One region of the Lysinibacillus sp. GW247-5R2A genome, then DNA from elsewhere that is predicted to be linked to it. Evidence: riboswitches for the same ligand, from Rfam matches in the RefSeq annotation. Region 1 holds a riboswitch; each other region holds the start of a gene.
What was found. Region 1 has a riboswitch for cobalamin ahead of metE (5-methyltetrahydropteroyltriglutamate--homocysteine S-methyltransferase). Riboswitches for the same ligand answer to the same signal wherever they lie in the genome.
Positions count from the first base shown of each region.

Region 2: another riboswitch for cobalamin. It lies ahead of AC07YC_RS16560 (hypothetical protein); the one in region 1 lies ahead of metE (5-methyltetrahydropteroyltriglutamate--homocysteine S-methyltransferase).
Region 3: another riboswitch for cobalamin. It lies ahead of AC07YC_RS18965 (ABC transporter substrate-binding protein); the one in region 1 lies ahead of metE (5-methyltetrahydropteroyltriglutamate--homocysteine S-methyltransferase).
Region 4: another riboswitch for cobalamin. It lies ahead of AC07YC_RS01340 (glutaredoxin family protein); the one in region 1 lies ahead of metE (5-methyltetrahydropteroyltriglutamate--homocysteine S-methyltransferase).

Region 1 covers NZ_JBWKZL010000002.1:168,308-176,292, reverse strand. The annotation lists gene AC07YC_RS04490 (serine hydrolase domain-containing protein) at 90-1,517, opposite strand; gene AC07YC_RS04485 (SDR family NAD(P)-dependent oxidoreductase) at 1,831-2,595, shown strand; gene AC07YC_RS04480 (DUF7010 family protein) at 2,958-3,575, shown strand; gene AC07YC_RS04475 (DUF4177 domain-containing protein) at 3,754-3,942, opposite strand; gene AC07YC_RS04470 (aminoglycoside phosphotransferase family protein) at 4,296-5,171, shown strand; cobalamin riboswitch at 5,329-5,507, shown strand; gene metE (5-methyltetrahydropteroyltriglutamate--homocysteine S-methyltransferase) at 5,788-7,985, shown strand, end outside.
Region 2 covers NZ_JBWKZL010000011.1:14,052-22,036, forward strand. The annotation lists gene AC07YC_RS16555 (GTP-binding protein) at 1-938, shown strand, start outside; gene AC07YC_RS16560 (hypothetical protein) at 1,045-1,803, opposite strand; cobalamin riboswitch at 2,037-2,220, opposite strand; gene AC07YC_RS16565 (DUF4190 domain-containing protein) at 2,587-2,862, opposite strand; gene AC07YC_RS16570 (hypothetical protein) at 3,046-3,309, opposite strand; gene AC07YC_RS16575 (hypothetical protein) at 3,537-3,869, shown strand; gene AC07YC_RS16580 (DUF2785 domain-containing protein) at 4,392-5,213, opposite strand; gene AC07YC_RS16585 (PH domain-containing protein) at 5,493-5,876, opposite strand; gene AC07YC_RS16590 (YhfM domain-containing protein) at 6,002-6,370, shown strand; gene AC07YC_RS16595 (ABC transporter ATP-binding protein) at 6,421-7,152, opposite strand; gene AC07YC_RS16600 (ATP-binding cassette domain-containing protein) at 7,165-7,911, opposite strand; gene AC07YC_RS16605 (ABC transporter permease) at 7,904-7,985, opposite strand, start outside.
Region 3 covers NZ_JBWKZL010000013.1:73,273-81,257, forward strand. The annotation lists gene AC07YC_RS18955 (class I adenylate-forming enzyme family protein) at 1-677, shown strand, start outside; gene AC07YC_RS18960 (acyl-CoA dehydrogenase family protein) at 679-2,346, shown strand; cobalamin riboswitch at 2,406-2,588, shown strand; gene AC07YC_RS18965 (ABC transporter substrate-binding protein) at 2,733-3,704, shown strand; gene AC07YC_RS18970 (FecCD family ABC transporter permease) at 3,701-4,702, shown strand; gene AC07YC_RS18975 (adenosylcobinamide amidohydrolase) at 4,699-6,159, shown strand; gene AC07YC_RS18980 (cob(I)yrinic acid a,c-diamide adenosyltransferase) at 6,172-6,735, shown strand; gene AC07YC_RS18985 (heterodisulfide reductase-related iron-sulfur binding cluster) at 6,972-7,985, shown strand, end outside.
Region 4 covers NZ_JBWKZL010000001.1:278,857-286,841, forward strand. The annotation lists gene nrdE (class 1b ribonucleoside-diphosphate reductase subunit alpha) at 1-2,014, opposite strand, end outside; gene nrdI (class Ib ribonucleoside-diphosphate reductase assembly flavoprotein NrdI) at 2,011-2,370, opposite strand; gene AC07YC_RS01340 (glutaredoxin family protein) at 2,367-2,591, opposite strand; cobalamin riboswitch at 2,709-2,886, opposite strand; gene AC07YC_RS01345 (NAD(P)/FAD-dependent oxidoreductase) at 3,478-4,383, opposite strand; gene AC07YC_RS01350 (chitobiase/beta-hexosaminidase C-terminal domain-containing protein) at 4,881-7,985, opposite strand, start outside.

The DNA.
Region 1 (7,985 bases):
TGTCGAGACTATAAAAAAAGACACCGAAGTGTCTTATGTTTTTCAAATAAAGATAGCGATAAATTGAATTATCATGGGAGCGAGGTATTTTATCGGTGAGTGTATACAAACCATGTAATGCTCGCTGTTAATAATACTGACGAAATCAAAGCTGTAAGAACACTATATGTTTGCCAAATAAGTATCGTTGACCAATCGAAAGCAAAGCACAGTATACCGAGGGCAATCGTAGCGATCAGGAAAATAACTGTTACGATTGTTTGCTTTTTTGTCATTGGAGGTCGCTCACTTGTTTTCCTTCTGCGAAATCCTAAAAAAAATAGCAAAACGGCCAATAGGCAAAAAATAATTGTGATAGACGATAAAATAATATCCAAAAGCTGTGTGCCACTTATTTCATAGGACTGAGTTAGATTACCATCTAATATATCTTTAACTTTTAGTACCAGGTTTATATTGGTATTTGCGCCGTTACTCAGCAAGCAGATGGCTCTTCGTTCATTTAGCTGTATGACTACTTGGGTCCTGAAATTTGGGTTGCCCCCAGTGTGTTCTATAATCGTTTGGTCGGCATTGACCGCCCAGCCTGCCGCATAATACATATCGTTGACAGACGAAACAGACGTATCACCCTTATGTGATTTTTCAATTACCCTGTGAAATATTTCAGGTATGTTCTGCACGATACCCATCTGTATGCCCATCCAACGCGCCATATCTTGTGTATTAGAAATGATGTAGCCTGCGGGTTTATTCCCAGCATAATCTGGTGCCTTAAATGGAGATGTCATAAAAAAGGAAGAACGGTAGCCCTGTGCCAACTGTCCAGTGGCTTGAGCATCTTCTTTATACACATACGTCTGGTGAAGACCTAACGGCTGAAATACCTGTTCCATCATAAAGTCTTCATAGCTTTGTCGCGACACAATCTCAATAACCAAACCCAATACGTCATAATTAACGGTTCCATAGTTATACTGTTCGCCCGGAGGGAACTCCAATTCAGCATCTACGAGCATTTCTACAGTTTTTTGCAACATATCCGGTGTATGGCCTTGGGGAATATTTTGAATATGTCTAGTATTTGTTAGACCACTGGTATGGTGAAGAAAGTTATTTAGTGTAAGACTTTGCATATCAACCAGTTTCCCTTGATACTTTACCGTAAACCAAGGTAAATATTTTTGGACAGGGTCAGTCATTGAGAGCAGCCCTTGCTCTTCCAACAGCAAAATTCCAATACCGGTAAAAGCTTTACTGACCGAGGCTAACTCATAGAGTGTATTTTCACTTGCAGGCAACCCGTTTTCACGGTCTGCAAGCCCTGAAGAAAAGTAGTGCACTTCATCATCAGCAAGGATAGAGATTGACATGCCTGGCACACCTGATATATGACGGGCATCATCTAGCAACGCTTGGATTGCCGCAGATTTCGAATCTGACAACGCATAACTTGGTGTTGGGAATCCTGAGAGTAATATAAATAACGTAAATACAAAAACAATAATCTTCTTCATAAACCCTCCTTTTTGAAAAGTTATAAGGGAATAAAACCAATAAGCAATTAGTACAACTACTAAACTAAGTTTTAATTTACCTTTCTATTCACCTATATAATATCAAGTAATTGTCAAAAGTTACACTCCACGAACAGATGTATTACTTCAATAAGAAACGATCTTCAACAATTGGGCGCTATTTCTGTAGAATTGAATTAAAGTTGCGACGAAACACCTCTTTGAAACCGAATAGGAGAGCAACATTTCAAATAATGTTCCTTGATATAATTCTCTATGTAATATAACTATGTTTGAACAAGGAGATGGAAGCATGAGTAAGTTAACAGGTAAAATCGCTTTAGTTACAGGATCAAGTCGAGGAATTGGCCGCAGTATTGCATTGCGTCTGGCACAAGAGGGGGCCTTTGTCGTCGTTCATTACGGGAAAAGACGTAATGAGGCAAAAGAAGTTGTTGACAAGATCAAACAAAGCGGAGGGAATGCTTGCGCGATTGGCGCTGACCTTAGTACTCTAGATGGTATTCAAAATTTATTTACTACTTTGGATGATACAATCCGGGAGTATATGGGTGGTAGTGGATTCGATATTCTTGTCAACAATGCTGGAATTGGTCAAATTATCAGTTTAGAAGAGACGACGGAAGAATCATTTGACGAGGTAATGAACATTAATGTAAAAGCACCACTTTTTATTACTCAGCAAGCTTTGCCACGTTTAAAAGATGGGGGGCGTATTATTAATATTTCATCCTTTGTGACACGTGCAGCTTCACCAAGTGTCTTCACGTACAGTATGTCCAAAGGTGCTATCGACACATTTACGCGTCTTCTAGCCAAGGAACTGGGGAGCCGTAATATTACGGTAAACGCCATCCAGCCTGGAATTATTAATACAGAAATGAATGCTGATACTTTGGAAAACCTGGATGGACAAAAATATGCGGCTGGTCTTTCAATTTTCAATAGATGGGGAGAACCCGAGGATGTGGCAGATATCGCCGCCTTTCTTGCTTCCTCAGACAGCCGTTGGGTAACAGGTCAATTACTCGATGCAAGTGGAGGATCTCATCTATAGAATAGTATAAGAAGTTACTAGGAATGAACTCTGTATTGGGCAGGGCTCATTCCTTTTAATGTCCCTTTCATCCGTTTGTTCGTGTAAATAGTAAATGTAATTCTGAAGTGAAATGTTCCATACTTTCAGAGTTTAATACTCGTGCTTTTCTGAAATAAGGAAAGCCTCTTTCTTCATTAAAAAAGCCATGAGTAGAATGAGATGTATTGAGATAACCGGGCAGAGAAGTTCATTCATCTGCCTGAACATAATGATAAAAAAGTATAGATGATTTTTTCTCGAATGAACTAAATCTAATACTGATGTAGGCTGTTACGTAGTTGTAATGAACATATACTTAGGTTGAAAGGAGGTATTTATTTATGACACAAACATCTAGAGCGATTCCTGGTGCCGCAGTCCGCGGAACGGCATCTGGTGTATTTTTTATGGCGTTTTTTGGTACTCTGTGGGCGTACACGGGAATTATGGGATTGCACGGCTGGGGAGTTCCATTATTGTTAGTTACTGCTGTTGCCATAAGTATAGCGCTGTTCATCGGCGGTTTTTCATTAATACGCGCATCGAGAGAATTGACGAATCAGGTTTCAAAAACAGACTTAAGGCAGGGGAAGCGTACATCGTTTTGGTTTAACATCATTTTTGCGGCAGAGGGTTTGGCTATAGCCATTACAATTGCTGTTTGTAACGTTACTCGTCACCCTGAACTTATACCTGTCGTAATAGCTCTTATTGTCGGTGTTCATTTTTTCCCATTAGCACCTCTGTTTCAAGTTAGACTCTACTATTTTACCGGCACACTCCTTTGTTTACTTGCTATTATGACATGGTTATTTGTACCTGCAACAGTCACACTGGGGGAACATCAGATCAATGCATTTATGTCTGTAGTGGGCTTTGGCTCTGCCCTGATCTTGTGGGGAACTGGTCTTGCAATATGGCTAATGGGCAGAAGGTTGCTAGGTATCGTCCTAAAATAAGTGAGAAGGAACTTTACACCGAAAAAATAAAATATGTATTCAGCTAATAGTATGTATTACTTTAACAAGCAAAAGACAAATCAGCTTCTTTATTACTGAAAAGGGGTAAATAGGTGAATAACACATATAAATGAGGGTTGGATATTTATGCTTCCCCAAATAGAAAAACCCCTCACATCTAATTAAGGGGTCTCTCAAAAATTAATTCAAAATAAGCTGCGGAACCATATCCTTTAGTTGAAGGAGCAAAAATTTGAACAAATCTCCATCCTTCAGATGCGTATTGGTGAATTATATTTTGATAATCTTCTTTTGGTTTACTACCCCAAGCATTTAGTTCCACTTTAACGAAATGGTATTCGTACATTATGATCACCTCTAGAAATAGTTGACTTAATTAATTTACGAAGAAAGTAGAAGATAGTTTCATAATTAGATTTTTAATTGGAATAAACGACCAAAGCCAATATTGAGTTTTGAATATTGAGTTGGAGATAAACTCATCACTGTTTATTCAACAATCAGGCGCTTTTCGTAATAAGGAAAGCGTCTATATTCATGGCAATGGCCAGATTGTGGAGCATCTTGTTAAGTGATTTGGATTTTTTTGTTAAAGTATAGTTGAGTTTGTGAAGAATTGTTTTTAAACTAAAGGAACAGATAGTTCAACAAGAGTTTACGTATCAAAAAGCTAGAAAGAGACTGAAAGGAATATTACTAATGATTAATAACTTTATTGAAAACATTCAATCGCTTTATTCGGACCTTTCCATTGAAGACATTTATCCTAATGAAATTGGACAGAATAATGATGTGTTTATTGTAAACAAATCTTTGGTATTTAGGTTTCCAAAATATAAAATTGGAATCAATCAATTAAAAAGAGAGACGGAAATTTTAAAATACATTAAAGGTACCATTTCAACTCCTATTCCGAATCCAATTTATCAATCTTTTGAAGAGTTAGAACCAGGTAAAGTCTTCACCGGATATCATCTAATAGATGGTGTTCCTTTGTGGAAGGAAAGTTTAATAGGTGTGAAGCGTGTTGATTTAGTTAAAGGGTTGGCAAAGCAACTTGTTTCTTTTCTTGTAGAACTTCATTCTATATCAGGAGAAAAAGCAAGTCGAGATTTGAAACTAAAGGTTCGTAATCCTCATGAAGAGATGTATAACTTGTATAATAAGATTCAAAATAAATTATTTCCTTTTATGAGAAAAGACGCTCAACAGGAAATCTCACAATCTTTTGAAACGTTTTTAAATGGGAAGGCATTCTCCAATTTAGATATAACACTTATACACGGAGATTTCGGAGCATCTAACATTTTGTGGGATCCAGAAACAAGGATGATTTCTGGGATAATAGACTTTGGTGGGTCGGGTTTAGGAGATCCAGCGTATGACTTTGCTGGAATACTTTCTAGCTATGGTGAGGATTTTTTTGATATGTGTATTAACCTATACCCTAATGGTCATGAAATATCTGAACGAGTTAAATTTTATAAAAGTACATTTGCTTTACAAGAAGCATTGCACGGGATTGAAAATGGAGATAGACAGGCTTTTGAAGCTGGAATTAAAGATTATAAATAGTTCGCTTGCACAATTAATGTGGAATTAGTTCAATTAATATAAGGCATTTTCACTAAGATCCAAATTGTTGGCAATTTAAAACAGAGTAAATAGATAAATTTTTATGTAAAAACAATTTCTACTATTCTGAAATATATGGTATAGTAGGGGCATAACTGAATAGAGTGTAAGAAATGGTGCCAGATGAAAGTCTGGCTTAAAAGGGAAGTCGGTGCAAATCCGACGCTGTCCCGCAACTGTAATTCGGAGCAAATCACAAAGGCCACTGGGAAACCGGGAAGGCTGTGAGGCGTGTTGATGAGAAGCCAGGAGACCTGCCAATTTCTAGTACACACCAAATACCTACGTGGAAATAGGTGGTGAATAGTGACCAAAAAGGCACTGTGCGATAACAAAAGATTTTGCGAAAATTCTACTTTTTCGTATTGTTTTTGTCTTAATAATTTTACCAAGCAGCCATTTTCCGAGAAGGGGAATGGCTTTTTTTCATGCTACTATTCTGTATTCCAAAGCAAAATCCACTGGTTTTCATATAGAGCCACTGAATCTAGCATGGGATGACACAAATTTGTAAGAGCCAGTAACCATAAACTTATTGATGAAGGGGAGATTAAATATGACTTATACTAGTACACTCATTGGCTATCCATATATCGGAGATGATCGTGAATGGAAGAAGGCGTTAGAAGCATTTTGGCGTCAAGAACAAATGGAAGAGGATTTTCAGGCAACCCTAAAAAGTATTCGGTTATCTCGGATTGAAAAGCAGCTACAATCTGGCATCGATATAGTGACAGTGGGAGATTTCACATTGTACGATAGAATGTTGGATACAGCCTTAATGTTTGGCTTAGTACCCAAGCGCTTTAACTGGCAAGGTGGAAGGGTAGATTTACATACCTACTATAGTGTAGCGAGAGGTAATCCTTCAGCAGTAGCTAGTGAAATGACCAAATGGTTTAATACCAACTATCACTACATTGTTCCTGAATATGAAGGGCAACTGTTGCAACTAACAGAAAATAAGGTATTGGCCGACTTTATAGAGGCAAAAGAAGCGTTCGGTATTATTGCGAAGCCGACACTTATTGGCCCCTATACATTTTATAAGCTAACTAAGGGCTACAATAAATTAACGCAGGTTGAATATTTAGTAGCGCTATTACCTCTCTATGCTCAGATTATTCAAGAATTAGTAGATGCAGGAGCTCAGTGGATTCAATTAGAAGAGCCTTCTTTAGTGACGACACTTGACTCAGCAGAACGGAAGCTAGTACAGGAAATCTATGCTCAGTTAGCGACAACTGTTCCAGCAGCAAAAATAATGCTACAAACATATTTTGAAGCATTATGCTCCTATGAAACATTGATTACTTTGCCTGTCGAAGGGTTTGGTTTAGATTTTGTACATGGCTATAAAGGGAATATGGAGTCACTTCGACAATTTGGTTTCCCTCAGGATAAAGTTTTAGCTATAGGTATTGTTAATGGTCGTGATATATGGCGTACGAACCTAGCGGAGGCTAACGCCACGATTCAAGCTATTGAAAAGCTTAGCGATGCGAAGGAATTGTGGATTCAACCTTCAAGTAGCCTTCAACATGTACCAATATCTACTTCACTTGAAAAGAAGCTGGACCCTGTTCTCAAACAAGCACTGGCGTTTGCTGATGAAAAAATGGAAGAGATTATGGAGCTCACTAAATATAGAAAAAATCAAGACGGAACGCTACGTCATAATTTCTCAGCAAGTATGAAGGCCATTGAAGCACTAAAAAATCATTCGATTCGTCAAAATAAAATGATCCAGCAAGCCTCTCAATCCGTATCAACAAAGGATTTTGAGCGACATAGTGATTTTAGTCAACGTCAAAAAATACAGCAGCAGGCGTTAGGTCTGCCACTATTCCCAACAACGACAATCGGCAGCTTTCCTCAATCTGATGAGGTGAAGAGAAATCGTAATGCTTGGCGAAAGAAGCAATTGTCGAATGATGACTATGAAGCATTTATTGAACTGGAAACAAAGCGCTGGATTCACTTGCAGGAGGATCTTGATATGGACGTACTAGTTCATGGAGAATTTGAGCGGACAGATATGGTCGAATATTTCGGTGAGAAATTGACGGGCTTTGCCTTTACTGAAAAAGCATGGGTCGTTTCATATGGCTCTCGCTGTGTGAAGCCTCCGATAATTTATGGAGATGTTGCATGGTCTTCAGCCATTACCGTGAAAGAGTCTGCGTATGCTCAAAGCTTAACGAAGCGCTTTGTCAAAGGGATGCTGACGGGACCAGTGACCATTTTAAATTGGTCCTTTGTACGTGATGATATTTCTCGGAAAGATGTCGCTTATCAAATTGCATTAGCACTTCGCAAGGAAGTGGAAGCACTTGAAGCGGCAGGCATCTCCATTATTCAAGTGGATGAACCAGCACTTCGAGAAGGGTTACCTCTTCGTAAAGAAGAATGGGGGGCTTACTTAGATTGGGCGGTCAATGCCTTCAAGCTTGCTACATCGAGTGTTAAGGATGAAACACAAATTCATACACATATGTGTTATTGCGAATTTAACGATTTCTTAGAACCCATTAGCGCGCTAGATGCAGATGTGATTTCCATTGAAACATCTCGTAGCCATGGAGAGCTAATTTCTTCCCTTCAAGTAAATCCTTATACAAAAGGAATCGGATTAGGTGTTTACGATATTCATAGCCCACGTGTGCCGAGTGAAGGCGAAATGTTAACCATTATGAAAGATAGTTTACAAGTTCTAGACAAACATCAATTTTGGGTTAATCCTGACTGTGGCTT
Region 2 (7,985 bases), on a different contig from region 1:
AAGTTCAATATGAGGGTGAGCAACATATTAAAGAGGTATTAAGGATTTTCCGTCTATTAGAGGCCGAGGAGCCCTCTTTGCGTGTCGTATGGCAAGAAAAGTTTCAGGAAATCCATGTGCATATAATGGGTGTCATTCAGCTAGAGGTACTGATTGAAGTATTATTGAAGCGCTTTACATTCAACATCACTTTTGGAGAGCCACAAATATTATATATGGAAACAATTGCGACAACCGTTACAGGCTACGGACATTTTGAACCACTTAAGCATTATGCAGAAATTCATTTATTAATGGAGCCGAATGAACGTGGGACAGGCATTACCTTTAGCAATGCCTGTCATGCAGATGATTTATCAGTGGGCAACCAACGCCTCGTAGAAAAGCACTTGTTTGAACGTGATCATCACGGCTTACTCACAGGCTACGCAGTAACAGATATTCATTTTACGCTCTTAACGGGACGTGGACATAATGAGCATACGTCTGGCGGTGATTTCCGAGAAGCCACTTTCCGAGCACTGCGCCAAGGACTGGAACAAGCACAGAACGTCCTACTTGAGCCCTATTATCGCTTTAAAATGAAGGCTTCCAATGACTTTATTGGCCGTATGATGACCGACATTCAACAGGCTGCTGGCACCTTCGACGACCCTGTACTCACTGAAACAGACGTTGTATTAACAGGACGTGCACCAGTAGCGACCTTCATGAGCTATAACACAATTTTTGCCGCCTATACAAATGGGAAAGGTGCGCTTACCCTTCAATTTGATGGCTATGATGTGTGTCATAATGCAGAAGAAGTAATAACTCAAATAGGTTATGATAAAAATGCCGACCCTGAATACAGTTCTTCCAGCATTTTTTGCGCAAAAGGCAAAGGCTATTCTGTCCCTTGGCAAGAGGCGCAAGCAGCCATGCATTGTCAGAGCTAAGTTTCATGTACTAGCACGGAAAATCTGTTGGACTAGTATTTCAGATGAAGGTAGAATAACCATACAAAAAATAAAGCAAGCCCTCCGCTTCATGGAGGGCTTGCTTTTATATGGCACCAACAGCTTTCTTTGAAGGCTTGTGCACCGGATAGGCAGGTTCAACCACCACATAACCTTGCGTATTCGTGAAGTCGATAACTACTTTTCCAGGCTGACTTTTTAATATTTGTAGCTGATCAATTAATGTTAATAATAGCTCGTGGCCGTTCCCGCGTGGATGCCAATTAAAGTGAAAATCATTTAAGTCCTGAACGGCTTGAAGAAACTGCGTGTATTCCTGCTGCGCAAATGCAATTAGTTTATCCTGATGAGGAATTTGCTCTAAATCGTTCATATACGTTTCATAAAAACGTATGACAATTGAGCATAGTAAATCATTGACACGTGCAGCGCTTAACACTGGATTGGGCTCCTGTGAAAGACGGTCAAGATTAGGCTTTGCTCGTGTTGAATCAATGCGTGTAATTAAGTGGTACTGCTCCCCATTCACCTCATAAACAATAGGGTTCGTTGGCATATACATCATAAAGCTATTCGTCTTCGTTTTCAGTTGATCTGTTAAATTCGCCTGAGCAAAAAGATGGCCCTCTACCTCCCCATTTTGTATCCAAATAATGTCTTTATTATATAAGATTTGCTCAAAAAAGCGATCGTTGCGAATCAGTTTCGTTGCTAATAATTGATCAATTAGTGATTCGACCACCATTCTTGTTTTCGCTTTCTTGGCAATTTCTGTCCGTGGCTGCTTACAAATCGTCATATCTACAAAAGGTGTTTCCTGTGTTGTCGTTGCATGAATATTCATCCTCTGTGCATCCCCTTTGCGTACATATTTTCAAAACAAAAAGGACTTCCTACTATGTTTGAGGAAATCCTTCGCTTTAATGTGCTTCATCACACAATGCCAAACAAACCCTAAGTAAATGCGAAGGAGTTCTAAAGTGAACCCTTTCATGAACTTTGGGCGTTTGACGTACTGTGACGAACAGAGCATTCTGTTTTGTCAACATGCCACCTCCTATTCCTCGTAGGTTTATGGTGTGTACTCGTAACTAGGCAGGTATCCTGACTCATGGTCATCGCCACTTTTCCCCTTCCCATCATTTGACAGTGGTTGCTGAAAAGTCGCTCACATTTACAGTTGCGGGACAGTGTCGGATTCACACCGACTTCCCTTTTAAGCAAATTGCACGCAATTTACACCTAGTACTACACGCTATTCAGTTGTGAAGGAATGCTGTGTTTTATACATTCCTTGTAGACTATTAAACTCAATTGTAAGGTAGTCTTTTTCCGATGTCAAATAACATAAAATCTTCCAGTTTCTATATTACTATCTTGCAATCTATTTAACTCAGATTGAAAAGACACTTTTTACTTGTTATTCTTTTGCCTCATAATGCGTTCATACGGCTAAATCGCATGCATTCCTACTAATTTTTAGATTACAATACGCTTACTATATAAAAATTATGACGATCATCATTGCCAATACTGTAGTTTGCGATTAACCGCCCCAGTTATAGAGACATTTTTTGAGGTCTACTAGTAAGCTAAAGCACCTATTAGTAAATAAGAACCTGCAATATTAACTTATACTGGTTAATGAATAAAATGCAATAATAGACAATACTGCAAAGGTTTGAATGATAATCCCAATCACGTTACAAATTAAACCAGAAATGGCTAGCCCTCTACCATTTTCATTTCTTTTAGAAATTTCCTTTGTTGCTATTCTTGATAAAACTACTCCAATAATCCCAAAAACTAATCCAATAAGTGGAACTATGATTGAAAGAATGCCAAGAGTTAATGAAATTATAGATTTACTATTCGTTTCTATTTTTTCAACGATTTTTCTCACCCCTCCCTACAAGGTTTTACTATTCACACTTCTTCAACGAACCAGTTCCGTTAATTGAATTTTAACAATCCATTTGAAAAATCCATTATTTAACAATATAAATAGGTTATGTGCAAAGTAATAAGACTAGAAAGCACCAATCAGCCTAGAGGCTTTTGAGTCACGAACTTTCAACGCAAAAAATCAATCAAGATTATTTGCATAATCGTTAATCAATTTCGCTTTTCGTTTTCTTCTTTTTCTCGCTAAAGTTGCGACTGAAATTCCCAGCTTTGCTTCGACTTCATTACAACTATTCGATTCCAATAGTTGCATTGCAGTGTCTAACAGTTTCTTATCAAATTTCTTTGGTCTACCTTCCCAAAAATCATCGCGTTGTTTTGCAATTGTTTTACCTTCTTGCGTTAGCTCTAAGATTAAATCGCGTTCTTTTTCAGCTATAGCCAATTACGAAATAAGGAGTTTTTTGCACTATTTTAAAGCTAGTTCGTAAATTCTCCTTTGTTTTAAACGTTCTAGCTTTCATATGATAAATACGTCATATTGCGAAATGAAGGCATTAAATTCGCTACTATATATACCCGAACTCAAACACGTTTACGGATGCGATTCCCTTGAACAACACAATTTTTACTATAAATGGTGGTATACTGTAACAAAGGAGGGAATACATAGTGGAATTTAAATTTGGTGGCGGTTCTGTTTTTCTACCACCCTTACAAATTACAATTATCGCAATCATCGTTATTTTCTTTTTAGTAAAGTGGAGCAAGGAATTAGAAACAAGACGTTTTACTATTTACTTTTACTTTCTAATTAGTACTTACATTGCACCAATCTTTTCTCGCAGCACAAAAGATGGTATCTTTCAGCTTTGGATTCCTTTAGGATTTATAGTAGTATTCTTTTACTTGTTTCGGAGTAAAAAAAATCATCCAGCTAAAATGAAAGCTAGTATTTTAGGACTTTCCATAGCATTATATAATATCATTCTTCAATATTTATGATGGATTTTCCTATTCCATTAAAGAATATTCTGCTTATTAGAATAGAAAAACTAGGAATTTGGGCACCTAGTTTTCAATAATCACTGTCGGCGCAACGATCCTTCATATTCATAGCTGGCACTGACTCTAGCATAATTATTGTCCATCATGTTGGTGCAAAACGGAGGACTCAACTCGTTGGCGCGTGTATGTTTCAGTTTAAGTTATTACTTTAGGTGATTGTGCAAGGTCGCTAGCAATTCGATAGGTTCTGCTGTATCTAATTCGGAACAGATTGAACGTGCCCTATCATCCCAGTGGAATATAATTTCATCATCATCGATATACATAATCGCATCATTCTTCATATGGTGACTACTTAAATACTTTATAAAATGAATATCATAAAATAATCATTGATTTTAAATCGAAAAATCAAAATAAAAAAGGCTTTAGTATAAACAAGGCGCTCTTTTAACTGTCTTTTTCGTGTCTTTTTTAAATAGTGGCGTACCAACCTTTTGGGAATGCCTCCACGTTCTTTTAACGAATAGAAAATCTATTTAATTTTGCCTCCGTAGCAAGCATGACCGTGTGAAGCTCATTCTGTCGGCTATCTTGGCCTCTTCTGAAGTAGAGACTACGTATAAAATTCTTGTTGTTTACGCGGGTAATTACCTGACTGCGGCTTCTCGGCAAAGTACAACATTGCGCTAAGCTACTAATCCAATCTACGATTTCTTGATGTGGAAGTAGCTCATTGTCAATGATCCCATCCACGATGTTGACCAATCGCTCATCATCCTCATCGCTAAAAATATGTCTACCATTATTGAGCTTCTCAGAAATAGCGACAAGAATCTCACCCCGCATGACGGTGCTGCACTCTTTACACTGCACCAGCTCGGCAAGAACATCGGCACCGTGAGACGCGCTGTGAGCCCAGCCTCCTTCTGAAAGGTAACCTCGTAGATCCTTCTCTTCTTTATAGTAACGGAGCATTGTATGTAATAATTGCTCAATCTCCACTTGAGTGAAAAATGGATTTTGTCTATGGCGTTGGACAATCAAAGCGATAGGCAAGGCAGAGAATGTCCTTGTAAAAACTGACTGATCCTCCTCGCTGCCGATATGATAAAACAAATGGTTCTTATCAGTCAAAACAGATAAGAAGCTACGCAACTCCTCTTCACTGAACCTATTCTCTTCCTTTATCCACATATAAAACATCGGATAAATGAGATTATCTCGTAATTCTGGCTGAGGATCACCGATAAATTGAAGTAACAAAGGGACGTAATCTTGATGCTGCTCACCTTCGCGTAACTGATACTCGTCCTTCTCTATTCTTTGCAAATCGAGCATCAATTTAGTTCTTATATCCTCACATGTTCTTTTTTCTTCCAACATAAAAATCCCCCTTTGGATAATATTACCTAAGGTAGTAAAAACGAGCAACTTTTTTCTTAGATAAATACCTCTGACATATCATAAATTGCTTTTAATGCAAAAATATATGTAATACGAAAGTTTCCATATACTTTTAACTACATCTAACAATATGGTCTTCCCTCTAAGCACAAAAAAAGCCTCGCATATAGGCGGGCTTTGGATGGGTTTTGCTTTTGATACGATAGTATACCATTAATTCGAGCCTAAAACATACTGTGCTAAAACACTTTGCACCTTATAAATATTGGTCGCCTTATTGAAGTTTTTTTGGATGGGTAATGAACTGCCTGATACCCATATTTTTAACTCCGCATCTAAATCAAATGTACCAGCCGTTTCTACTGAAAAATGGACAATATTTTTATAGGGGATGGAATGGTATTCCGTTTTCTTGCCAGTCACTCCTTGCTTATCAATGAGGATTAATCGTTTATTCGTAAAAATAAATATGTCTCTAATAATTTTATAGGCATTTTTAATGGTTTCGTTTGGAATTAGTAAATCATTGACCTCCTCCTGTAATTTTTCAAAATTCACCTCGCTTGCATTGCCAATTAATCCATCAAATAAACCCATGCTTTATCCCCTTTCAGCTTTTGTTTGTTTACTATATTATGATGAAAACTGGGCTACGACCCTCGTTTTTGTAATATTTATTCTATAAAGGAGATGGCTTATAGCGAACATTGCTAGTCATAGTCATGTCCCTATTAGCCATTGTTGTTTTAGGCTGTACAAATGAGGAGCTTGCAGGTGGGAAATTGGCTAAGATCAGCTTTTCTAACAGCGTTGAATTTGGTTTTGTGCATAGTGATTTTATGAAAGAATATGAGGATGAGAATTGTCTCAATCTATTCCAGGAAGGAATGACGACAGCAGTAAGAAATAAGGGAATTGTCAATATGGCTATCCCACAATTTGACGTACAAGTAGTGTATACGGCTGAAAACCAATATGGCTTTCATCTTTGGTTAGGGGAAGTAGATCAACAGAACGTAAAGGATACCTATACAATTTATAGCATCACTGAGGATTTGACCGCCCCACTCAGATCATTGATACAAAAATAAAAAACACCTTCCATTCAAAAAAGGAAAGTGTTTTTCGGTTTATTTTCATATTATTCGTTTTCTACGGCTTGGAAGAGCATTTGCGCATACTTGTCTGTAAAAGCAAAGCCACCTTCGCATTTACGGCTCTCATCAACAATTTCACCCGATTTCATCACGTAAATGCGATTACACAAATAAGAAACTGCCTTTAAATCATGCGAGATAAATAAAATCGCCACGTTTTTTTCTTTATTTAAAGTCACTAATAAATCGATTATCTCTCGTTGAATCAAGCGGTCTAAGCTCGAAACGATTTCATCACATACTAATAGTTGAGGTTCGACTAAAATCGATCTTAGTAAATTAACCCGTTGTCGCTCCCCTCCACTTAGCTCAGAAGGCAGGGCTTCTAAAATATCCGATGGGAGCTTTACCATTTCAAGCATTGTCTGTAGTTCGCGGTCCGTGAAGGACTTGTGTGCCACCTGTATGGGCTCGCGCAACAATTCCCTGACGGTCCACACGGGGTTTAAGGCAGCCGTAGCATTTTGAAAAATGATTTGGCAATTTTCATAAAAATACGAGCGATTTTGCTTCGTCATTAATTGATCTTCAAAAAACAGAGCCCCTTTTTCAGGCTTTTCTAGCTGCATAATTAGTTTGGCCAAAGTACTTTTTCCACTACCGCTTTCTCCCACAAGCCCTACGATTTCACCTTTTCCAACTGTTAGGTTTATATTCTTCAATATTTGCTGTCCTGCTCGATAGCTTTTATTCACCTGGTCAACATGAAGCAACAATATCAACGCCTCCTAAAAATGATGAGCGACAAGCCGCTTCGTATATGGATGCTTGGGCTCCTTAAAAATTTCCGATACTTGCCCACTTTCTACAATTTCACCATTTTTCATCACCAGCATGGAATCAGCAATCTTAGCAACCCCTAAATCATGGGTAATAAAGAGAATGGTCGTCCCAAGGCGGGCATGGAGATTTTTTAGCAATTTGATAAATTCTTGTTGATGGAGCATATCTAGAGCAGAGGTCGGTTCATCTGCCATTAAAACATCGGGTTCATTATAGAAGGCGCAGGCAAGCATGCAGCGTTGTAGCATACCGCCAGAAAGCTCAAATGGATAGCGTTGTAGCACATCCTCCGGTAAGTTTAATTCCTTTAAAATTGCCATGATTTTACTTAAAAATTCTTCTTCCTTATGTCCCACCCTCGAAGCCGTCAACCGATAGAGTTGCTGCTTCATTTTTTGAGTTGGTGAAAAACTATTCGTGGCATCCTGAAAAATGCTAAAGAAATGCTTTTTCCGTAGCTCCACACGCTCCTGTTCAGACATGTCCATGAGGTTTTTTTCATTAAATAAAATCGAGCCTTCCATACTTGCTCGTGCTGGCAGCATCCCAAGCAGAGCTGAAAGAGTCGTACTTTTACCACTACCACTCTCACCAATGATAGCCGTAATATGCCCTTTAGGCACAGTAAAAGTCAAACCTTGAATAAGGGATTTGCCGGATAAGCGAACAGCCAAATTGTCAACCTTAAACATGCGATCGGCTCCCTCCTTGTTTGAAAGTACCTCCAATAACTTGCACACATAAAATCGTTATAAAAATTAACAGC
Region 3 (7,985 bases), on a different contig from region 1:
GAGGTGCACCTTTATCTGAAAATGAGGTTCGGTTCATTCAACAGTCCTTCCGCACAACTAATTTAACATGTGTATATGGATTAACAGAGGCGGGACCAAGTGGATCATTGTTATTTGGCAAGGAGCATGAAGGAAAGGCTGGGAGTATTGGACAGCGAGCACCTTTAGGTACAGAGATACGTATTGTTAACGACAGTGGCGAAGATGTACCAGCAGGAGAAGTAGGGGAGATCGTTTTATTTGGTGAGGGTAATATGCTTGGCTACTACAGAGATGAAGCGGCAACCAATGCGGCCTTTATAGACGGTTGGTTAAAAACAGGAGATCTAGCTCGTAAGGATGAAGATGGCTTTATTTGGATTGTTGATCGAAAAAAAGATGTGATTATTTCGGGTGGGGTCAATATTTATCCGAAAGAAATTGAAGATTGCCTTTTAAGCTTTGAGGGAATATTTGAGGCGGCAGTGGTTGGTGTTCCACATCCACAATGGGGAGAGACAGTGAAGGCTGTGTATTCCGCTAAACAGGATATTGATGAAGAGGCTCTAAAAGATTATTTAGAGGGACAGCTTGCTAAGTATAAAATACCGCGTATTTTTGAAAAAGTGGAAGCGCTACCAAGGAATGCGTCAGGCAAAATTTTAAAACAATTTTTGAAAGGACAAGAGGTGAGATAGTATGAGAGTTTTACAACAGGAAATAGCAGGCACAAGCAATTTTTTTACAGATAATGATACGCTTCAAAAGGTGTTGGAAATGATGCTGGATAAAGAATTTTTATCTTATGCGCATCGGGAATTGACGGACTTTGGTGAGCTATGTGCGGGTGCTATAGACGTGAGGGCGAAACATACTGATCGACAAGGAGAGCCTCGCCTTCAAAGATATAATGCCTACGGTGAAGAGGTTTCAGAGATATGGGTCAATGACGGCTACAAAAAAACAATCGAAGAGACATATAATACGGGGATTGTTGGCTATGTGCATAAAGATATTCCCCAACTAGGTCACAAAGGGAATTATGTCTATAGTTTTGCGCAAGGTTATTTACTGTCACATGCGGAGCCCGGTTTTTATTGCCCTGTGACATTAACGATGGCTACTGCCTATTTATTAGACCATTATGCAGAGGAAGAAGTTAAGAAGCGCTTTTTACCGCATGTTTGTGCAACAGGCGATAGGGAGCTATATGAGGGAGCGACATTTTTAACGGAACGACAAGGAGGCTCAGATGTTGGTGCGAATGTAGTAGAAGCAAAACTTGTGGGGAATGAATACCGCCTCTATGGTGAAAAGTATTTCGCCTCCAATGCAGGGATGTGTGGGGTTGCAATGGTATTGGCACGAATAGAGGGTGCACAAGCAGGCTCTAAAGGATTAACTCTTTTTGCTGTTCCATGGCGTAATGAAGATGGATCGGCTAACCATCTTCGTATTCGACGACTAAAAGATAAATTAGGTGTGAAAGCCGTTCCATCTGGTGAGGTTGAGTTTGATGGAGCACTCGCGTATGTAGTTGGTGATCACAATAAAGGGATTTATTATATGCTGGAGGCTCTTAATTTATCAAGAATTTGTAATGCTGTGGCATCTATTGGCATTATGCGCCGTGGCTTCTTAGAGGCGAAGCATTATGTGTCAAATCGATATGCATTTGGTAAACCTTTAACACAGTATCCTATGATCCAGGATACATTGGGTAAATATGCCGCTAAGCTGCATGTAGAAGTAGCTACGATTTTTGATCTTATTCAATTATACGATAAAGTGACAAGTGGTCAGGGAACAGAGCAAGACACCATCATGAACCGTTTATATATTGCCATTATGAAAAAGGAAACGGCAGAGCAGGCGGTCCATTATGCAAGTGAAGCAATTGAGCTACATGGCGGGAATGGCTATATTGAGGACTTTGTAACACCACGCTTATTGAGAGATGCGCAAGTGCTGACGGTATGGGAGGGTACGGCTAATATACTAGCTTTGGAGCTTATTCGCTTAGTGGATAAATACAGGGCACATGAATTGTTTGTTCAAGAGATGAGCGAGCGATTAGAAGTATTAACAGACCATTCATTAGTGAAAATCGTTCAAGAGCAATTAACTAAACTATCGGCAACCTTACAAATTTTTAGTACTCTCGATGAAGCGACAAAAACGTTTGAAGCAAAGGATGTTGCCAAAAAAATGGCCCAATTATATGAAAGTGTCGTAGCCGTTGAGTGGGCACAGAAATTTGGTGGGAAATATGACAAACTAGCGGATGTTTATTTAGAGCAAACTTGGTCATTACGAACGATCGGTGCTCCGATGAAAACCGTACAGTATTTTGCTGAAATCGTCTAATAACCCTTGGAGTCGCCTTGATATAGAGGCGACTTTTTTTAATTTCATGTATAATAAAATCAACTGAATAGTATAAAGGTTCTTTACTTATGTAAAGTGAAAAGGGAAATCAGTGTAATTCCGATGCGGTCCCGCCACTGTAAGTGTGAGTTTTTTCAAATGATGCCACTGAAGATTTCGGGAAGGCTTGAAAAAACGTAATGAGCACAAGCCAGGAGACCTGCCTTTATAGCATAGACATGACAGCCTACGAGGATAGGATGGTGGATTTTGTATCAGTTTTTTGGTGCGATTTTGACCCCTCATCATTCGAAGATGAGGGGTCTTATTTTGATGGAGGAATATTTCTAACACATGAACGCACAAATCAACGAAGGAGGATTCACATGAAGAAATTTTGGAAAATAGGGGTATCGGCATTTTTAACGATAGGGTTGCTAGCGGCTTGTGGACAAGAGGCGCAAAAAGACAATTCCACACCTACAGAAGAGCAAACACAACAAGAGACATCTAAAACGGAAGCAGCAACATTCCCTATGACTATAACGGATGCTATTGGGAAGGATATTACACTAGAGGCTCCTCCTGAAAAAATAGTGTCACTAATTCCAAGTAATACAGAAATATTGTTTGGCCTAGGTTTAAAGGATGAAATCGTAGGGGTTACTGACAACGACGATTATCCACCAGAGGTAGCTGAAAAGGATAAGGTTGGTGGCATGGAATACAATATTGAACAAATTATTGCCTTAGAGCCAGATATCGTTTTTGCACATGAATCTAGCATGTCTCTTTCGGAATCGGCCATAGCACAGCTAGAATCGGCGGGCGTGAAAGTATTTGTTGTGAAAAATGCCCAAGATTTTAATGAAACCTATACAACGATTGAACAGCTTGGGCGTGCTACAGGGAAATTATCAGAAGCTGAAAAAATCATTGCTGACATGAAGGCGAAAGTGGATGAGGTTCAAGGGAAAGTGAAAGACGTTGAACCTAAGAACGTTTTTGTAGAAGCCTCTGATGAACCTAATATTTATACAGCTGGTCAAGGCACATTTATGAACGCAATGCTGGAGATGATCCATGCAAAAAATGTAGCAGCAGACGGTGATAATTGGTATGAAATTGGTGCAGAACAAATTATCACAAAAAATCCAGATGTCATCGTGGTGACATATAGTTATGTACCTGATATTTTAACAAAAATACCAAAGCGTGCAGGTTTCGAGACAATTAATGCAGTAAAAAATAATGCTATTGTGCAAGTAGATGAAAGCACAACAAGCCGTCAGGGACCACGTTTGGCGGATGGCCTTGAGGAATTAGCAAAAGCTATCTACCCTGAGGTATTTAAGTGAAAAAAGTAGCAACAGCCTATGTATTAACATGTACGCTTCTTATCATTAGCATCTGGTGTGGCGTCGCTATAGGCTCTGTTCATATTCCGATAGAAGTACTGTGGAATCAATCAGTTGATGAAACAGCTGCCAATATCTTTTGGAAAATTCGCTTGCCCCGTGTGCTTTTAGCGGGGCTAGTAGGAGCTTCTCTCGCCATTGCGGGAGCGGCTTTCCAAGGCTTGCTCAAAAATCCATTAGCAGATCCATATACATTAGGTATTTCATCGGGTGCTTCTGTCGGCGCAGTCATGACAATCTTTTTTAATATTTCTATACCTGTTGTAGGTTTGTATGCCTTACCTACCTTTAGCATGATAGGTGCGATTATTACAATGGTGATTGTGATGAGCTTTGCTAGAGTAGTGGACCGTTCTTTAAAGATGGAAACACTGATTTTAACAGGTGTTATCTTTAGTTCCTTTTTAGGATCGTTAATTTCGTTAATGATTGCTTTATCGGGAGAGGAGCTGCGCCAAGTAATCGGCTGGCTACTCGGTTCTGTTTCTATGCGTGGTTGGCCGTATGTTCAAATGATTATTCCGTTTGTCATTGTTGGTTCCCTTATGCTGTGGACACAGAGACGTGAGCTTAATGTTCTGTTATATGGGGAAGAAAGAGCGAAGCATTTAGGTGTTAATGTAAAGCGAAGTAAGTATTTGATTTTAGTAGGTGGCTCCATGCTAACTGGAGCAGCAGTTGCTGTTTCAGGCACAATTGGCTTTGTAGGGTTAGTTGTACCGCATATGACAAGAATGATTTGGGGTTCTGATCACCGTCATTTACTCCCACTATCATTTTTTAATGGGGCAACATTACTTATTATTTGTGATTTAGTGGCAAGAACCATTATCTTGCCAAGGGAACTGCCTATTGGTGTCATTACGGCATTTATTGGAGCGCCTGTTTTTTCCTATATTTTTTATAAGCAACGAAGGGGCAAGGGGGTACGGGCGTGATTGTTGTTGAACATCTATCAGGTGGTTATGAAGACGTACCGATCGTCAAGGATATAAGCTTTACAGTTGAAAAGGGAAAGATTCTTGGCATTTTAGGGCCAAATGGTAGTGGGAAATCAACATTATTAAAGGTAATGAGTGGTATTCTACCAGCAGTTGAGGGCATGATTTCTATTGATGGACAAAGCATTCTTTCCTACAATGCCCGTGCTTTAGCAAAAAAAATGGCTGTTTTACCACAGCTCCATGCGAATGCTTTTTCAAACAGTGTAAGAGAAGCTATTTCGCTTGGACGTTATCCACATCAATCAGGGTTTTTTTCAAGTTGGTCTGAGCAAGATGAGCAAGCAGTTCAACATGCAATGCTGCAAACAGGCATAAAACGTTATGAGCATACACCGATGGAATTTTTATCGGGTGGTGAACAGCAACGAGTTTTTGTTGCACAGGCCCTTGCTCAAACTGCGGAAATTTTACTGCTAGATGAACCAACAAATCATTTAGATATTGCCCATCAGCGGCAAATTTTAGATATGGTGCGGAAGGAAGCTGTAGAGTGTGGTTTAACGGTAGTGATGGTATTACATGATATGAATTTAGCCTCTCTCTATTGTGATGAATTATTGCTCATGGAAAGTGGACAAATGAGAGCTTTCGGGGCACCACATGAAGTATTAATTGCTTCTCAGATTGAAGAAATTTATCAAGCACGAGTAGCTACTTATGCTCATCCAGAAATTCCTAAGCCGCAAATTACAATGATGCCTGCAGCAAGTGACTATCAACAGCGAGCTGTAATAAAAAAAGAACATTTTAAAATAACGGAACACTTTATTCAGCTTCAATCAGAGATTCCTATAAAAACGGTATCGTCTGCTGTCCATAACCCTGGAATTGGATGGCATAATTGTTTGTTAAACCGCTCAGTTCCTAGTGATTATGTGATTAGTGATGTAAAGAGAGAGGTTAATGAATTTTTGCAAAGAAACCATTTTTCGCCTACGAATACAGTTGTCATGCTGACAGCAGTGCCAACAGCTCTTGTGGCAATCAATGAATTTTCTGCACCATTTGGCAGTGTAATAGTAGCTGTTACTGCTGGTGTAGGGAATGCAGTAGATGTTTCTCGTGTGCACGAAAGGCAGGATGAACCATATATTGGTACTATAAATACATGGGTAATTATCAACGGCTGTTTATCGGAGGAAGCATTTTTTCAGGCCATGATGACAGCTACAGAAGCGAAAACGAAGGCTATGCAATCAGAAAATATTCGTGATGAGCGTAGTGGAACAATTGCTACAGGTACTGCTACAGATAGCCTTTTAATTGCAGCAACTCAAAAAGGGACAGAAATGTTATATGGTGGTCCCATTACGGAAGTTGGTAAAATGATTGCAAAGGGTGTTTTTGAAACTACGGTTCAGGCTATCAGAAATTACAAAAATCAATTTTAGGAGATGAGCGAAATGAAGCTGTACACAAAAACAGGGGATACGGGTAAAACAAGTCTTATAGGAGGACGCGTTGATAAAGATAGTTTACGTGTTGAAACGTATGGGGCTATTGATGAATTAAATTCTTTTATTGGTAAAGCTGTAAGTGAATTAGATCCAGCACTATTCAAGGATATTTTAACGGATTTAGAAACTATTCAACATGAACTATTCGATGCTGGTGGTGATCTAGCCAACGTGATGAAAGAACGACATTATAAGCTAACTGAACAACCAATTGAGGTGCTAGAGGCTCGTATTGATGCACTTTCAGATGAAGCGCCACCATTACAACGTTTTATTTTGCCAGGAGGGGCACCAGCAGCTGCAACTTTACACATTGCGCGTACGGTTGCTCGGCGAGCAGAGCGTGAAATGGTGACACTTATGAAAGAAGTTGAAGATGTGCCAAAAGTTGTACAAAAATATTTAAATCGATTATCAGATTATTTATTTGCAGCTGCACGTGTAGTAAATGCTCGATTACATGTTGCGGATGTTGAATATATTCGCAGTGGAAATGTTTTTAAAAAATAAAATTTAGTTTTCTACAGAAAGTAAAAAAATGCTACTTTGAAAAAATTCAGGGTGGCTTTTTTTCTTGTAAAATGTAAGAATATAAAATTATCAGAAATATTTCCGTTTTATGTTGACTGAATGCTCACTCATTTATTAGAATAGGAATATAATATTGAAGTGATGAACATTTCCGTATGAGCTAGCAAATTTATCACAAAGAGAGAAAAATTACGACAAACGAGGGGGGACCAACCATGAGTCCATTATTAATTGCTAACATTGTCTTAACAGTCGTGGTTGTACTTTATGCAGTAGGATTGTTCTTCTATCTGTTGAAAACACGCTATAAGTATGTGCAATTGGGGAAAAAGGTTGAGTTTGATGAAAGTGTAAAAGAACGACTTCGCTATATTATGGTCAATGTATTTGGCCAAAACAAGCTATTAAAAGATCCAAAGAGTGGTTTAATCCATGTAATGTTTTTCTATGGATTTTTAATGGTACAGCTAGGGGCGATTGATTTAATTTGGAAAGGATTAGCACCAGGCTCACATTTACCGCTTGGTATTTTCTATGGTGTCTTTACATTCTTCCAAGAACTTGTGGTCTTAATGATTTTGGTAGCGGTTGTCTGGGCATTTTACCGCCGCTATGTTGAAAAGCTAGTACGTTTAAAGCGTGGATGGAAAAACGGTCTTGTATTAATTTTCATTGGTGGCTTAATGGTATCGACGTTACTTGCGAATGGTATGGGATTAATTTGGCATGGAGAGGGATTAACCTATACAGAACCAGTAGCTTCTAGTATTGCTGCTATTTTTGGTTTCCTACCTGCGTCAGTAGCTGCTGGTGTGTTTTATGTCATGTGGTGGGCACATTTATTAATTCTCTTAACATTCCTTGTGTATGTACCACAATCTAAACATTTCCATTTAATTGTAAGCCCGCTTAATGTTTACATGAATCGTTTAGACCGAACAGGCACTTTAACACCGATTGATTTTGAGGCATTAGAAAATGCTGAAAGTGAAGACGATATGCCTTCTATTGGGGTGGGACGCATACAGGACTTCACACAAAAACAAATGCTCGATCTGTATTCTTGTGTAGAATGTGGACGTTGTACAAACATGTGTCCAGCTACAGGGACAGGAAAAATGCTGTCTCCTATGGATTTAATCGTGAAATTACGAGATCATTTAACATTTACAGGAGCTGTTGTCACAAAGCAAAAGCCTTGGGTACCTTATCAATTCTTTGCCAATACA
Region 4 (7,985 bases), on a different contig from region 1:
ATGCATAAATGTATACTTTAGCTAGTTGTTCTGTTGTCCAATTGTCAGTGACATAAAGAGTCATTGAAATACCTTGGTCAACGTGTTTTTGAGAAGCTGCGTATAAATCAATTAAATCATAAGGATCAACATCATAGGCCTCTACATATAAATGACTGTTTTCATTTGTTAAATGTGGCATTGGATAAATCGTGCGACTATCTGCATAATCACGAACCTCTACACGCTCTGTACAAGGAGAGATGGATGCCGTACAGCTACGAATATACGAAATACTGCCGGTTGGTGCTATCGCTAAACGATAGGAATGAAATAGACCAAATTCCATAACATCTTCCTTTAATAATCCCCACATTTTATTAGTGATAATTGGAATGTTGCCAAGGGCTTTTAACACTGCTGGCGATAGCTCTTCATCATTCTTATTTACATATTGATCAAAATAGCTACCTGAAGCATAATCGCTATCTTCAAATCGGTAGAACGTTTCTGCTTTTTCTTTAGCCATTTCCATCGATGATTTAAGAGAATAATAGTTCATTGCTTCCATAAAGCGGTCCATGAAATCAATAGAGTCTTTCGAGCCATACATAATGCCCTCCGTAACAAGATGTCCATGAAGATTCATACAACCTAGCCCTACTGAGTGCATTAATCGATTCGCTTTCGCAACCGATGGGACATTTTTGATGTATGTCATTTGTGACACATTTGTTAATAAGTACATAGCTGTATCGATTAATGTTTCAAAATCATTTACTTTACTCGCTGCATGAATATCAATGGACCCTAAATTACATGACACATCTAACCCATATTCGTTAGGCTGATCTTGATCTGTAATGACACTAGTTTCTTGAACTTGCAGGATTTCAGTACATAGGTTTGACATTTTTACGCGACCGATATTTTTTAGTGGATGTCCTTCATTGACATTATCATCAAAAATTTCAAAAGGATAACCTGATTCAAATTGAGCTTTTTTCACCTCAGTATAGAGTCTACGCGCATTCAAACGTTTAATTTTACGGATTTTAGGATTATCAAGTAGTTCATAGTACATTTCTGAAATTGAAATTTCCGACATTCGTTTACCATATTCTTTAAAAATATCATATGGACTAAATAACACAATATCTTTATCGCGTTTCATCAGATCGAAGAAAATACTTGGAATAATAATTCCTGTTGATAGTGTTGCGAGGCGAATTTTATCATCAGCATTTGGTTTTTTTGATGAAATGAAATTCTCTATATCTGCATGGAAAATATTTAGATAAACAACTCCTGAGCCATTTCGTTGACCGAGCTGATTCGAATAACTAAATGAGTTTTCTAATAATTTTGCAACTGGGATAACACCACTTGCACGATTTAGTATTTCTTTAATTGGATCACCTAAAGGACGTAAATCGGTTAAGTTAACCCCGACCCCTCCGCCTAGGCGTGAAAGCTCTAAACAATAGCCAATATTTTCAGCAATACTATTCATAGAGTCATCCATTGATAATTTAAAGCAGCTTACTAATTCACCACGGGCTTTTTTTCCACTATTTAATGCAGTAGGTGTTGCTGGCTGATAGGCTTCCATCATTGCTTCAACAGAACGTTTGGCTAATACAGTGTTCCCATGTGCTAAGTACAGGGCAATAATGACAATACGGTCCTCATATTTTTCTAATATTTCTTCTCCATCACGACTTTTCATAGCATAGCTGTCATAAAATTTGCTTGCGCTCATAAATGATGGGAAGCGGAAATTATAATCATATGCTTTCTTGTACAGCTTCTTTATAAAATCCATCTCGTACATGTCGATAAAATCTTTTTCGTAGTAACCCTCATCCACTAAATAGCGGATTTTTTCCTCTATATCTATAAAATAACGTAAACGTACGTTGACATATTCTAAAAAATAGCGGCGAGTAGCCTCACGGTCCTTTTCTAGCTCTAGTAGTCCCGTTGTACTATAACGATTCAGTACGTCATTATTAAGCTTTAAATAAGTTTTCATCCCATTACCCTCGTTTCATAAAACGTTTGTATTGCTTCATAATCTGTTTGATTGCCACGCAAATCTAATTTCCTCACTAAGGGTACATGATAGGTAGTAGCAATTTTCTCCCCAGCACCGCCAAATACAGTATGTCCGAAGTTACTATTGCCACTAGCAACTACCCCTTTACAAAAATCTCTATTTTTTTCTAAAAAACGTTGCACTTTTGCTGGAATATCACCTAAGCCATCTGTATATGTAATTAAAAGATAAGGCTTATTCAAGCTTAATTCCTCAGAGAGTTCAATAGATTCTGCCCTTAATTTAGAAACAACATTACGGACATTTCCTGTACGACTAGCGTAAACGATCATAGTGTGATCATCTCAATACGAGAAACAATTTCCTGAACATCACCTATAAATGTTTCATCCACCTCTAAAACAGGCACACTTAAAAAACCTGCATCTATAATTGTTTGTTTCGCTTGTTCATCATGATCAATATTAACAACTTCTGCTTCAAGTCCTGCTCGTTGTAATTCGGATTTTACCCATAGACATTTTGGACAGATTGTTTTCGTATAAAGTTTCATAGTAATCCCTCTTTTCACAAAATAAAAAAGCTACCTCTTCTAGAGAGATAGCTTAAATGGAAACGTTAACATACTAAAAATACGGACGTTCCCATCTCTTAATCCCCGAAGAAATGATAAATTTGTTTTATATAGGCAGGTCTCCTGGCTTTGCTTCAATCTCTGATTTCCTTCCCATGCGTATGCACAGTGGTTACAATCATCGTCAGCTTTACAGTTGCGGGGACAGCGTCGGACTAGTACCGAACTTCCCTATTAAACTACATATAGTAGTACCTACACAAAACGAACACAATATATTGTTTTTCGATAGTTTTAAGTGTACCATCCTTTGTATAAAAAGTAAATCGAGAAATAAAAGTTCATCAATTTGAGACTATTCATATTTTCTGACATCACCTTGTAAGAACGAACTAAAATATAAGCAACTAAAAATATAAGCATGAATGCGATAGCATTTTTTTATTAAAAAATAGAAAATAAAATAATAGTCACTTATTTACCTAAAAACGTAGCCACCCTAGTAATTTTATACATAAAAAAGGCATCTTTCCTTTACAGTAAAGATGCAATTATGTGTAAAACTCTGAGTATGATGTAAATCTCGCATCCTACTCCATACATCCTATCTTCGTAGATTTTTTTATTGTACTAGTCTAAAGTAGGACCCCTCTCTTACGAGAATGACACATTTTCGTTCGACAAAACATAACGACAACTACTAAAATGTGCTCAACCGTTCTACCCTTTTCAACTAATTTACAATGAATATGTACCTTTTCTAGTTATTTATAGTATAACATATTCAAGTTCATTCTCCGCCAGCTCGATTAGTTCTATTAAAAATAGCTGATGAATTTTATATGACTCATCAGCTAACCATCATTTAAAATCTTTCTATTGTTATATCCATATTTATGCTTGTAGCAGCCTTAAAGCCTTCCGCAGCTGCAATCATTAAAGAAGAGGGACCACCCTTTTCCGTTTCACCTGCAATATATATTCCAGCCCCAGTTGTTCGTCCAGCACCATCAGTCATAACTGTTCCATTTTCATCAACTTGACAATTTAGTAGTTTAGCAAATTTATTGGGACGATAAAAACTTGGCACAACAAATCCACCAGCTCTAAAAATATTCTCACTTGTTTCTAATTCAACACTAGATAAGTTACCATCATCCCCATGTAAATCTTTAATAGCATTTGTATACACCTTAATTTTCTTATGTTCAAAATCATTTTGAACCTTTTCAGAAAGTTGATGACCATTCGTAAAAACAATTAAATCCTGTGACCAATTAAAAACCAATTTCGTCATATGACTAATATGCTCCTCGTTTTCTGCAATGATAGCCAATGGCTTGTCTCGCAGCTCCCAACCATCGCAATATGGACAGCTAAACAAACTTTTACCATAATATTGTTTGATTTGTGGGAGTGGAAATTCCTCTTGTATTCCAGTAGCTAACAGTATTTTTTCAGATACATAAGATTTATTTTCCGAAGTATTGACTAGAAATAAACCAGTTATATCATCTTTAATTATTTCGATGACGGTTTGATCCATCATTGTTATAGAAGGATAAGATTCTATATCATTACTTGCGAGATTCTTAAATTCTTGTGGCTTTATCCCATCTCTTGTTAAAAAACCATGTGACTCCTGAGTTACACGATTTCTATTTGTTCCATTATCAACTAGTGCAACCTTTCTGCGCGCTCTTCCTAATGTTAAGGCAGCACTTAACCCAGCAGGGCCTCCACCTATAATTATACAATCGTATTGATTCATCATTATTTCCCTCCACATCACAATATATTACAGACCTTCAATATCTGTAATTAAGGCAAAAGACATCGTAAATTATATGTATGATATCTTTTTCTTTTCATTTGTTAAGCCAATAATATATGAGGCATTGATCTCAATAAAAAAAGATACAGTTTAGCTGATTGGGTCTAATCACTCTATTAAGGACTTAACATATCTATAATATCTATTAAGTTTTTTCTCGTCAAATTTTTCGTTTTCATGGTTGATATACCGACTAAGCATCGTTAGTTGAAGTACATCTATTCACTTTTTAAAAGTAACTCTTTTTATCTATTTTATGAAAATGAACCCACTCTCCATTTTACATAGATATTTATGAGATGAGAAAAGTAAAAGCCACTCCAACTGTTTTGGAATGGCTTACTGATCTTCATGAATACGAACCATACAGTTTAAATAATTAACAAGCCCCTAAACGATTGACATATGCCTAACATTTTTACGGCAAGTAGTTATTATTTAAATTTAATTTCCTCAGCCGAAGCCCCTTTTGTATACGTTATAGTCGCTCCAGCAGGTAAATCACGAATTTCTTTTACATTTTTTCCTTCGATAATAATTTCACCAATCTCCGTACCTTTAAAATCAATAATCGCATTTCCTTTTTTAGGACTGATTGTTACAGTTTTGTCTGCAAATCCTTCACCATGGAATTCGGCATATTGACTAAATACTGCAATTCCATTTTTAATATTAGTATTTTTTCCTAACGTTAAAGAAATGCTTGGACGATTCATTATTAATTTACCGGTCTTATAGTTATTAAAGCTATATACATTCTCAGGTACTATTGGTGTTGGTATTTCTTCTTTTTCTGCTTTCAAATCAATTTGAACTAATACAGGGTCATGATCCGATGCTCGCCCCTGCGCTTCTGTAAAGTTCGCATTCATATGAATCATGTCTATGGCCGTAACATTAGCAAGATTATTCGAAACTAAAATATGATCCAGCACTTGATTGTTCCCTTGGAAGAAGTACGAAAAACGATCAGTCTCTGGGGCTTTATCCACCATATTCGTTAAAACATCACCTTTTAATGTTTCAAGTGCTGGTGTGAATTCAAAGTCATTCATATCCCCTGCTACAATGATATTTATATCCGGATTGATGGCAAGACCTTCATCGATAAAATCATTGATGGCTTGAGCAAGCTGACGACGTTTTGTTACTGATTCTAACACTGGCGGCTGAGTTGGCCCCCAAAGTGAACCATCGCCTCCTTTAGAATTTAAGTGCGCTCCTATAATGACCACATGCTCTTCCTGGAATTCGAACTCCGCTGCAATTGGTTTCCGTGTATCTGCAAATTTAGTTGGATCAACAAAACCTGGATTTAAAGCAAGGCTGCCATCTGCTGTCCACCCATTCGCTTGGTCACCAGCTCCCTTTGTACCAGTCACTAATGAAACACGTGTCGGATTATATAAGTAGCCTACACGAATATTACCACCAGGCGCACCGCCTACTGTATTGTTAATAGGCATTACGTCAATCCAATCATAAGCGGGTCCACCTGCAGCCTTAATCGCATTAATTAATCGCATATAGCTTTCAGATGCATCAGCATTTCCTGAATCATCTTGTCCATCATTATCTTGTACTTCGACTAATGTAATAATATCTGGTGACTTCATATTTTTCACAAATGTCGCTGCAATTCTGTCTACTTTTTCATTAGATGTATTGGCAGGATTATTCGAAAAGTTTTCGATATTATAGGAAGCGACATTTAACTTGTCCGCTACTGGTTCAAGATGCGTCACTTCTTGCTGAAGATTTGCCTTTGTCACATTAGGGAAGACTTTATTCGTGTTCAGTCGATAGCCGTCTGTAAAGTTTTCTACAAATCCGATAAGTGGATCATTAAAACGATCACCCGAATCATAATTTTTCCCTGCTACCCCTTCAAGCATAATTTTTTCTGGATTATAATCGTCGGCTGCAATATTTAAACCGCCATTCACATTGAATGTATTATTTGTTGTACTCGGTACAACAATTGGTGAATCATTATTATAAATCGGTCCAATCACTCTCGCATCCGGGAATGATACTCGCATATATTCAATAGATTCCCAAAAATCAATACCATCTTCTTGTGGATCAAAAATTGCAAAGCCATCATTATCAATAATTTTATTTGGTGGGGATAGGTCCTCCCCAATAACAAGTACTTTTGGAACTTCTGCTTTACCTGTTTTTGTAATATTCGTTGCTGAAATTTGCGTATCTCTTAAACGAGAGTTTCCACCTACTTCAGTTACATTCCCTGATACTTTAATAACGTCCCCTACCGCTACATTATGTGCCGACTTACTTACCTTGATCGCTGTTGATTTTACGCCATCGAATGTCGAATCGCGTTCTTGCATAATGAAGCTACTTGAATTAATAACGAATGTTACAATTCCTTCTACATCACTTACTGTTAAATCGACATACGGTGATATATGGCTTGCCCCTTGAATATCGCTAATTGTGGCATTTTCAGTATTAATAATTTCATAAACAAATGTAGCAATCGCACTATTCGTTAAACCTTCTTTCACTGCAATCGCTTTAATCGTCAACGGTTTATTAACCTGAATTTCCCCTGTATACTTTGTACTAGCTGTAGTTGGTGCTGAGCCGTCCACTGTATAATAAATCGTTGCACCTTCTGTCATGGTAGAAAGTGTAATGTTTGTACCAGTTGTTACCCCACCAACATGAGAAGCTTTAATATCCTGAACCTTTGTTACATCTTCAATAATGCGAATCGGGAGTAGTTGATGATTTGTAAATTGACCAACAATACCAGTAATTTCGCCATATGTTTTTCCACTTACTAAACCTGAGTCACGTGTTTTGTCGTAAATAGCAAATGTGCCTACATCGTCAGTTCCGGTAAAATTTTGACCTGAACCAGTAATGGCTACATTTTTAATCGTTACTAATTTCGATTCATGGTCTTCTGCAACCTCAATACTTTTAATAATGTTTGCCTCTGGTAGTGTAGAAGGAATAGGCGTGCCAACAAGCGAAATATTCGTTAATTGCTTTAGTCCGCTATATTCAGCAACTTGACCTTGCACCGTCACCAAATCGCCGACATTTGCAGTAAGGCTATCTACAGGGTAAATTGCAATCGCCGCACCCTCTTCATCTTGAATGTGAGCAGTAGCAGTTTCTAATTTTGCTGTTACAATACCCGATACGATTACTACTTGTCCTATTTCTTTATTACGTGCTTCCGTAATTGAAATAGTGGCTGGTGCATCTTTAACTGTAAAATGAAAGGATTTAATTTCGCTATTGTTTAAGCCAGTTGCTGTAGCAAATGCTTTGATCGTCATTGCTTCATTTACAACAATGCCCGCTGCTGCATCATAAACCTCACTAGCTGTTGACGGTTCAGAACCATCTATCGTGTAATAGATTGTTGCATTTGGTGTATCTGTTGACAATGTTACTTTTGACCCTGCAAAAACTTCACCCGTTGCTGGAAAAGCTTTAACATTCGCTACTTGTGTCGGCTCATAGTTTCCTACTAATTGGAAGCTTTCCGCGCTTAACGT